2 linked regions of the Pokkaliibacter sp. MBI-7 genome follow. Each later gene encodes a partner of the first gene's protein in a complex. Links are inferred from orthologs where the notes say so. Each region holds a gene or a part of one and is shown on either strand. Other genes may lie near its edges.

What was found. Proteins that work in one complex are often made in the same cells at the same time.
Region 2: the proteins of uvrB (region 1) and uvrD are in contact, whole or in part, in a crystal structure (PDB 7EGT), measured with the Thermus thermophilus proteins. The link is inferred for Pokkaliibacter sp. MBI-7 from one-to-one orthologs. Residues at the interface, in WP_096411307.1 of Thermus thermophilus: Glu23, Leu25, Arg26, Asp27, Gly28, Glu29, Arg30, Phe31, Arg55, Glu326, Asp327, Phe328, Glu379, Ser382, Gln383, His398, Gly400, Arg401; in WP_096412145.1 of Thermus thermophilus: His654, Arg656, Phe657, Gln666, Asp668, Glu669, Lys680, Arg681, Leu682, Ser683, Lys685, Tyr686, Ala687.

The regions. Positions count from the first base shown.
Region 1 is NZ_JARVTG010000002.1:167,417-173,791, reverse strand. The notes cover bases 1,459-4,409. They hold uvrB (excinuclease ABC subunit UvrB), read left to right. Parts: upstream 1,459-1,892; coding sequence 1,893-3,926; downstream 3,927-4,409. Other genes in these bases: QCD60_RS20360 (PilZ domain-containing protein), read right to left, coding at 3,952-4,368. In the rest of the region: QCD60_RS20390 (DUF1289 domain-containing protein), read left to right, coding at 72-374; QCD60_RS20385 (helix-hairpin-helix domain-containing protein), read left to right, coding at 523-804; QCD60_RS20380 (thermonuclease family protein), read right to left, coding at 872-1,330; QCD60_RS20355 (flavodoxin family protein), read right to left, coding at 4,654-5,208; QCD60_RS20350 (carbonic anhydrase family protein), read right to left, coding at 5,383-6,114; fahA (fumarylacetoacetase), read right to left, coding at 6,344-6,375. UniProt on the Escherichia coli protein: The UvrABC repair system catalyzes the recognition and processing of DNA lesions. A damage recognition complex composed of 2 UvrA and 2 UvrB subunits scans DNA for abnormalities.
Region 2 is NZ_JARVTG010000001.1:2,232,128-2,235,097, reverse strand. It holds uvrD (DNA helicase II), read left to right. Parts: upstream 1-374; coding sequence 375-2,567; downstream 2,568-2,970. Other genes in the region: QCD60_RS10040 (TfoX/Sxy family protein), read right to left, coding at 2,696-2,970. UniProt on the Escherichia coli protein: A helicase with DNA-dependent ATPase activity. Unwinds DNA duplexes with 3'-5' polarity. Translocates on single-stranded DNA with 3'-5' polarity. Initiates unwinding more efficiently from a nicked substrate than double-stranded DNA.

The DNA of each region.
Region 1 (6,375 bases):
GACCCAACTTCCAGTACAGGGCTCATTCATCTGCTACGCTGGAGTATTTACCATGCTGAACAAATAAAGGCATGATACATAACGTCATTGCACTCAGGGCATGTACACCAATGAATCAACTTGACCTGTTTGATGCCCCCGTCCCCAATCCTTGTGCTGGGGTCTGCGAATCCGATGCGAAAGGCTTTTGCAAAGGCTGCATGCGCACCAGAGATGAGCGCTTTAGCTGGAACAACTTCAATAACAGCGAAAAACTACAGATCATTCAACAGTGCCGTCAGCGATACCTGCGCAGAGTAAAGGCAGCACGGGCTCAGAAAACCAGGCTGCAATCCAGCATCGCCACCGAACAGCAGGATGAGCAGCTGTTCTAATCCCCTTCAAGTCATCTGCAAACATCCAAATATGAGCACAAAAAGTAAAGTTACGTTATTTTTTGATTGCTAAATATTGCAGAATTGATAGTTTACAGCAGCTGGCATTGAAGGAGTCGCCAGACTGGAAATAACACAAGGACTAAAGATGAAAGCACTAAAAGCCCTGGCAGCGGTCGCTGCCTTGACCTTCCCCCTGTTCAGCTTTGCCGCTCCCGTCAACATCAATACTGCTACCGCTGAAGAACTGGCCAAAGCCCTTAACGGTGTCGGCCAGAAAAAAGCAGAAGCAATTGTTGCATGGAGAACTGAACACGGCCCCTTTACCAGTGCGGAGCAACTAAGCGAAGTAAAGGGTATTGGCGAGGCGCTAATTGCTCGCAATAAGGACGACATTTTGCTGCAAGACACAACCAAAACAGCACAATAATCCAAGATAGAACGCATGTTGTGGAATTATGTAGTCACAACATGCTGAACCAGACCACCACCCCACATCAGCGATGCCGCCATTTCCAGGGCGCTATCGGTGCTGCATCATGCCACAGTCCCTTTTTGGCATTTCGTGCACGCTGCTCAAGTTCCAGTAAACGAGCATCATTCGTGTATTGACGATAGACCCAGGCCATTCCCCGATCAACCATAGTGGCGTTGACGTTATAACCATCCAGATAAACCAGACCCAAAAGGCGACCATACTTATCTTTCTGGTCGTACTCGACACGAACGTCTCGGTTACCCACTATTTTCTGCAGCATCGATTTGGAGGCACTGCCATAGCGCTGATCATGCTCTGGCGCATCGATGTATAGCAGACGCACCTTGAAACTTTGACCTCGATAAGACACTGCCAAGGTGTCGCCATCGTAAATATGGGTCACTTTTCCCTCAAAAGAGGAGGCATAAACTGAAGAGGTGAGGCAGATTAAGAAAAGAAGCAGAAGATATCGATCCATGACCATTTCCGTCCAAAAACCATGATTACAGTAATTGACGGTAACGACAGGAGTAAAGCAGGAGAGGATATATAAGATGTGGCTCCCCGAGCAGGACTCGAACCTGCGACCAACGGATTAACAGTCCGCTGCTCTACCGACTGAGCTATCAGGGAACGTCGGAAGGAAATACGTGCGAGAGTGGCTCCCCGAGCAGGACTCGAACCTGCGACCAACGGATTAACAGTCCGCTGCTCTACCGACTGAGCTATCAGGGAATGTCTCGGCACGGGCGCTTATAGTACGGATTCGTCGCAGAGAGTCAAGAAATAAAACAAAAAAGATAACCTCCTCAACCAGTTAGCGCACAATGCTCTTTGACTACTCACTTGCCCTTCAGACAAAGACAGCAGTAATTCGAAGACATGCAATCTGCACTCACTTAGCAATCCACTGGTTATCCGCACAGGTAGCCTGCTATGATCCGGCCTTGTATATGTAAAGGCCAGCTCTATCAAAAGAGTCTGTGTCAGGCGAATACAGTGCCAATCAACACGGACTCTTGGTGAGGTGAATAATTCCAATGAGTGAACATACTGCTGAACGTTTTCAGGTTGCCAGCAAATACGAACCCGCAGGTGATCAGCCCTCCGCCATACGCCTGCTCTCGGAAGGAATCAATGACGGGCTGGCTGCACAGACCCTGCTAGGCGTAACGGGGTCAGGTAAAACGTTCACCATTGCCAACGTCATCGCCCAGGCACAGCGACCAACGCTGGTACTGGCACACAATAAGACACTGGCAGCGCAACTCTACGGTGAGTTCAAGGAGTTTTTCCCCAAGAACGCCGTCGAGTACTTCGTTTCTTATTACGACTACTATCAACCTGAAGCCTACGTGCCATCTTCAGATACGTTTATCGAAAAAGATGCTTCGGTGAATGAGCATATTGAGCAAATGCGCCTCTCTGCTACCAAGGCCATGATGGAACGCTCCGATGCCATTGTCGTAGCGACAGTATCTGCCATCTATGGTTTGGGCGACCCGGAATCCTACTTGCAGATGATGCTGCATCTGGTGCGCGGTGATGTCATAGACCAGCGGACCATACTGCGTCGTTTGGCTGAGTTGCAATACACACGCAATGATGTGGACTTCACTCGCGGTACCTACAGAGTTCGCGGTGAGATTATTGATGTCTTCCCGGCAGAATCTGACAGCGAAGCGGTGCGCATAGAGCTGTTTGATGATGAAGTGGATTCGTTACGCTTCTTCGACCCCCTTACCGGAGAACTACTTCGCACTGTTCCTCGCGTTACCATCTATCCGAAGACTCACTATGTAACTCCGCGCGACAAGCTCCTCGGTGCGGTCGATATGATTGAAGAAGAACTGGTTGAACGACTGGAATACTTCAAAGCCAATAACAAATTGCTGGAGCTACAGCGCCTTGAGCAACGTACACGTTACGACGTGGAGATGATCAGAGAACTGGGTTACTGCAACGGTATCGAAAACTACTCTCGCTTTCTGTCCGGCAGAGGACCGGGGGAACCGCCCCCCACTCTGTTCGACTACCTCCCTGCAGAGGCGCTACTGGTCATTGATGAATCTCATGTCACCATTCCGCAGCTGGGGGCCATGTATAAAGGTGACCGCTCACGCAAGGAAACCCTGGTGGAGTACGGTTTCCGCCTGCCATCGGCCCTAGACAATCGCCCCATGCGCTTTGATGAATGGGAACGCATAGCACCACAGATGATTTTTGTCTCCGCAACACCAGGCAAGTATGAAGAAGAGCATGCTGGTCAGGTCGTTGAACAGGTGGTTCGCCCGACAGGACTGGTCGATCCGGAAATTGAGGTCCGCCCCGCCAGCACTCAGGTGGATGACCTGCTGTCCGAGATTCGTTTGCGCGTCGACCTGCATGAGAGAGTGCTGGTCACCACACTGACCAAGCGTATGGCAGAAGACCTGACCGAGTATCTGACCGAGCACGGTATCAGGGTACGCTATTTGCACTCGGATATTGATACCGTCGAACGGGTAGAAATCATTCGGGATCTGCGGTTGGGAGAGTTTGACGTCCTGGTCGGCATTAACCTGCTGCGTGAAGGCCTGGACATGCCTGAAGTCACTCTGGTTGCCATTCTGGATGCAGATAAAGAAGGTTTCCTCCGCTCCGACCGCTCATTGATCCAGACGATTGGCCGCGCAGCGCGAAACGCACGGGGCAAGGCCATTCTCTACGCCGATCGCATGACCGGCTCCATGCAACGTGCCATCGATGAAACCGAGCGCCGTCGTGCCAAGCAAGTTGCCTTCAACGAAGCGCACGGGATTACCCCCAGATCGGTATTCAAATCCGTACAGGACATATTGGAAGGCGCGGTCACTCCCGGCAAACCCGGACGTGGCCGAGGGCAACGCAAGGTGGCCGAGCCCACAGCAGACTATCAGGTGAATGTAGAGCAGATGTCGCCCAAGGAACTGGCCAAGGCCATCAGCCAGCTGGAAGAAGAAATGTACGCAGCCGCCAAAAATCTGGAATTCGAGCAGGCTGCCATGCTGCGTGATCAACTTGCCGACCTGAAACAAAAGGCATTGATCAGCTGACAGGCTCACTCAACGCCGGATACGCTCAGTGTAATCCAGGAAAATGTCCGGCGTGCTTTCCAATCCACTCAGTCGCCGCCTCTTCACTACTGAGAGAACGTCCTTCCTGCTCTTCGACTTCATGGCGGTACTGCTCGATATGACAGATCTGCTCAATCATACGTACGGCGAAGGCCGTGTTCTCATCACTGAAGCGAACACCAAGCTGATAGTGATGACTATTGATCGGTGAACTCCACACGACTTCTCCCAATGCACAGAAAGGGGGATCCTGAATGGGGATACAAATTTCTACCAGTGAACCAACTGCGATGGCCTCATCAACCATCACACTGAGCCCCCCTTCGCTGTAATTACACAACCGCTGATAACGCTCCAGCTCGCCGTCCTGATGACGGCAACTGATGGGGACACTTGAAGGATGACGAATGAACTGGCGCATAAGGCACCTCGACTACCACAGGAACTCCGTTTACCAGTTATCGACTCATGGCGTCAAAACTGTATGGAATATATTTTTTATACAGACTTTATTGTGAAATAAAACCAATCAAAGACTGCATGACAGCCGATGCCAGATATATGTCGTCATTCTGCTTTCAGACAGCTACCGGCGTTCGCCAGTGAAGCTGCGCTCACAAAGATTGACAAGTGCAATTACGAAACATGAAAAAGCCCGGCAAACCTCTGGTCTGCCGGGCCTCACGCATGGCTCTAGAGCCACTTATTAGCCGTGCAGGCGCTTGGCAATATCCGCCACACGTGCACCGTACAGACGTGCCGTTTCCAGATCTCCTGATGGGATGTCATCTGCACCTACATCAGCAGGAGACTGTACCAGTACACCAGCAGAACCACCCAGATTGTTTACGTCTGCACGTGTGGCCGCTTTGGTGTTGGAAGGAGGCAAGCCCAGGCTCACCCACAATCCACCATGCTGAGCTGCCAGTGTCTGCAAATAAATCAGGCTGACCTGTTTATCACCATTGAGACTGGCGCTGTTAGTGAAGCCGCCGAATACCTTGTCTTGCCAGCCGCGGGTAAACCACACCTTGGATGTTGCATCAGCAAACTTTTTGAATTGCCAGGGCACTGATCCCATGTACGTGGGCGCACCAAAAATAATCGCACTGGCAGCGTTCAGTGTTTCCCAGGCAGCCTCAGTGATGTCGCCCTCACTGCTCACTTCGATCAGTTCCGCGCTGGCGCCTTCAGCAACAAACTCAGCAACGCGACGGGTATGGCCGTAACCAGAAAAATAGACAACAACAGTCTTGCTCATGTTTTAACTCCTTGAGTTTGGACAACCTGCCACTGTAGAGCAGCTGGCATTAGTTCCTAATAAGAACCAAGTAACAACATGAGGATGCTATTCAGCTGATGAAGGAGAAACAAGGAGTGACACAGGAGTAAGCTGGTTACCCAGAAGTAACCAGCCTGATGTAGCGAATGACAGTTACTGTAAAACCGGCCGACCGTTCAGAGGCTGTACAGGGCGATTATTGGCATGCGGCACCGCCTCGGTCAGTGCTTTGATCTGCTCGACAGAGGCCGTCATCGGTTGTTTCATGACCAGCCAGCGCACACCTTCGCTACATGGCGGTGTCGTCAAAGAGCCACTGAAGCGGAAATATTCCTGGTTAGCTGGCAACAGTGCTTCAGGCGACAATGGCTGCGATAGCTCGATATGTGCAGCCTTACCATCACCCATGGCGCTGATAATCTTACCCAGAATGGGATTAGCAGCACCTTCGGCGAACATCACGGCAACAACGGCCAGGTTGCCATTTTTGTCTACATGCACCAGATGCCCTTCCAACGGATACGACTTGCCATCAATCAGGTTTTCCGCTGGCGTATGGAAATGAAACTGCTTCAGCTCAAAGGGCTCACCGTCTACCACGATATAACTGCCTGCGGCTGTCGCAACCTTGATAGTATGACCAAGATGTGAAATTTCCGCCTTACCAGTGGCATAGTGAAATTCAATTGGTGTCAGATGCGCCTCTGTGAACCCGGTCAGATTGACCGGTGATTGGTTCTTACCTTTGCAGAATACGTTGTCTGTGCTCAGCTCTGCCCAGCTTTCCGGACCTATATCTCCGCTATAACCCCAGTTGTTGCCTTCGGCAGCCAACGTAGATAACGGCAGTAACATCAGGCTGACAGCCAATATGGACGACTTCATGTGTGTCTCTCTTCTTACGACTTAACAGGTGGGATGCCATCCGACCTCGTCAGATGGCATCCTCCAACAGCCCGGGCTCTTCAGGGCATAACACCACTGCTGAACCTCAAGCCTTTGTTAAGTGGTAGAGACAGAGGAAAGATTTCACACATTTTGTGCACATTTGCTTCTCTGGCAGAAACAAAATCCGCCCCCTTCTCCGACACACCTGAAATAAGCCGACTGTAACTCAGAGAGCAGGCAGTACTTTCCCCCGACACT
Region 2 (2,970 bases), on another replicon or contig:
ACCATGACAAATAAAACGTGTCGCCAAGGCTGAAGCTGAAGCCAGTCTCATAAAAGAAAAGTCTGAAATTACTGAAATTCATCATCGTGCGATGCACTGGTTTGTTAAGAAAAAAGCAAATCGACAAGAAAATATGGAGGAAATGACAGACTCAGTTGTTAAAAAAATCCCCACAAAGACGGTGTAATTCCTTGGCTAAGGGTGACTTACAGGAAATACATTGGCATAGCCTGAGTATGCCCCTGACAACGTTCTTTGCCTCCCCATTCATTCGACACTGGCTGTAAATACAGTATGCTAACGGGCACTCTGAACTGTTCGCCCTGACGAACCGTACACTGACCCCAGCGAGAATACAGCGAGAGAGTAGTGCGATGGATGTTTCCCACCTGATTGACCGTCTTAACCCTCCCCAGCGTGAGGCCGTGTCGGCGCCGCTGCAAAGCCGGCTGGTGCTGGCCGGGGCCGGTAGCGGCAAGACCCGGGTGCTGGTACATCGCATTGCCTGGCTGATTCAGGTCGAGCAGATTTCTCCTTATGCCATCATGGCGGTGACCTTCACCAACAAGGCCGCCAAGGAAATGCGCAGCCGTATTGAAGCGCTGCTGGGCCTGACCCCGCGTGGTATGTGGGTCGGCACCTTCCACGGTCTGGCGCACCGCCTGTTGCGTGCCCATCACCGCGAAGCCAACCTGCCGGAAAACTTCCAGATTCTCGACAGTGATGACCAGTTGCGACTGGTCAAACGGATCTGCCGTGAGCTGAATCTGGATGAAAAGCGCTGGGACCCGAAAGAGCTGACCTGGTTTATCAACGCGCAGAAGGATGAAGGCCTGCGGCCACAGCATCTGGACAGCTACGGCGACAGCAGCTGGCAGACCCGCATCGACGTCTACAAAGCTTATGAAGAAGCCTGCCAGCGCGGCGGCATGGTGGACTTCGGCGAATTGCTGCTGCGCTCCCATGAGCTGTGGCTGAACCAGCCGGTGTTACTGCGCCATTATCAGCAGCGTTTTCAGGCCCTGCTGGTGGACGAGTTTCAGGACACCAACAAGATCCAGTACGCCTGGCTGCGGATGCTGGCCGGTGACCGCATGCCGGTGATGGCGGTGGGTGATGATGACCAGTCCATCTACGGCTGGCGTGGTGCTCGTATCGAGAATATCCAGAACTTCACCAGCGACTTCCCCGGCACCGAGATTATCCGGCTGGAGCAGAACTACCGCTCCACCGATACCATTCTGCAGGCGGCCAACGCGCTGATTGCCAACAATCAGGGGCGGATGGGCAAGCAGCTGTGGACCGACAGCGGCGAAGGCGAAAAGATTGCCGTCTACAGTGCGTTTAACGAACAGGAAGAAGCACGCTTTATCGTCGAACAGGCGGAAAAGTGGGCTGATCAGGGCGGTATGCGACAGGAAGTGGCGATACTGTACCGCTCCAACGCCCAGTCCCGGGTACTGGAGGAAGCGCTGGTGCGTGCTGGCGTGCCCTATCGTATCTACGGTGGCCAGCGCTTCTATGACCGTCTGGAAATCCGCAATGCGCTGGCCTATCTGCGACTGATGCAGAACCGTCATGACGATGCGGCGATGGAGCGGGTCATCAATGTGCCGACCCGTGGTATTGGCAGCAAGACGCTGGAAACCGTGCGTGATTATGCGCGCCAGCAGCAGGTGTCGTTATGGCAGGCGTCAGTGGAGGCCATCGAGCGCCGTCTGCTCAGTGGCCGCGCCGCCGGTGCGCTGTTGCCCTTTATCGAGCTGATCAATCAGCTGCAGCGTGACAGTGAAAATCTGGCCATGGCTGACACCATCGCCCTGATGCTGCAGCACAGCGGGCTGGTTGAGCATCACGAGAAAGACAAGGACAAGGGCGAGGCGCGCGCGGAGAACTTGCAGGAGCTGGTCAACGCGGCGCGGCAGTTCGAGCAGAGCTGGTCGCCGGATGAGGAAGATGAGGAGGCCGGGCTGACCGATGTGCTGGCCGCCTTTATCGATCAGGCAGCGCTGGATGCCGGCGATGCCCAGGCGGCGGAGTTCAGCGATTGCGTGCAGCTGATGACCCTGCACTCGGCCAAGGGGCTGGAGTTCCCGCTGGTATTCATGGCCGGGCTGGAAGAGAGCCTGTTCCCTCATTCCATGTCGATGGAAGACCCGCAGGGCCTCGAGGAAGAGCGCCGTCTCTGCTATGTCGGTATCACCCGGGCGCGGCAGAAGCTGTTTATGACCTGGGCCGAGTCACGCCGTTTCTATGGTCAGGAAGAGCGCCGCACTCATTCCCGCTTCCTGCGTGAAATCCCCGAACAGCTGCTGGAAGAAGTACGGCTGGGGGCCAGCATCCGCCGCCCGCTGTCGTTCCAGCGCCCGACGTCACCAAGCTTTGCTGAGGCTGAAGTACCGGCGACCGAGTTCTATCTTGGCCAGCGCGTTATCCACAGCACCTTTGGCGAAGGCATTCTGACCAATTTCGAGGGACAGGGCCCGAAGGCGCGAGTGGAAGTGAATTTCGATGATGTCGGCAGCAAGTGGCTGATCCTGTCGATGGCCAAACTGCAGGCGCTATAACCCGGCAGTGCTCTATCCCTGCATGAGCTATAGCAAAGCATTCACCCACTGAGCCGGTTTCGCCGTCGCTCAGTGCCTTTACGACCGGTCCCGCCATGGGGCGAGATCGGTCATTTATCAGAGCAGACTCAGGCGTCGCCGCTTTCCGCTGCGGTATGACTCATGCGCTGCCATTCCCGCCACTCCTCCAGCTCCATGAGCAGTCGTGCCTTTTCGCTGGCTGTCAGTGCCGTCCAGTGGCGCTGTTGCAGCCCGGCCGCCATAGCCCACAGCAGGTTAAGGCTGACCTTCATGCCAGCCTGCTCAAGCCGGTAATAAACGCCCACCGCACCCAGCCCGGCAATTTGTTCTGCCTGCGTGATGCCGATGGCGGCCAGCAGAGCCGCGGATTTGGGGCCGAGAT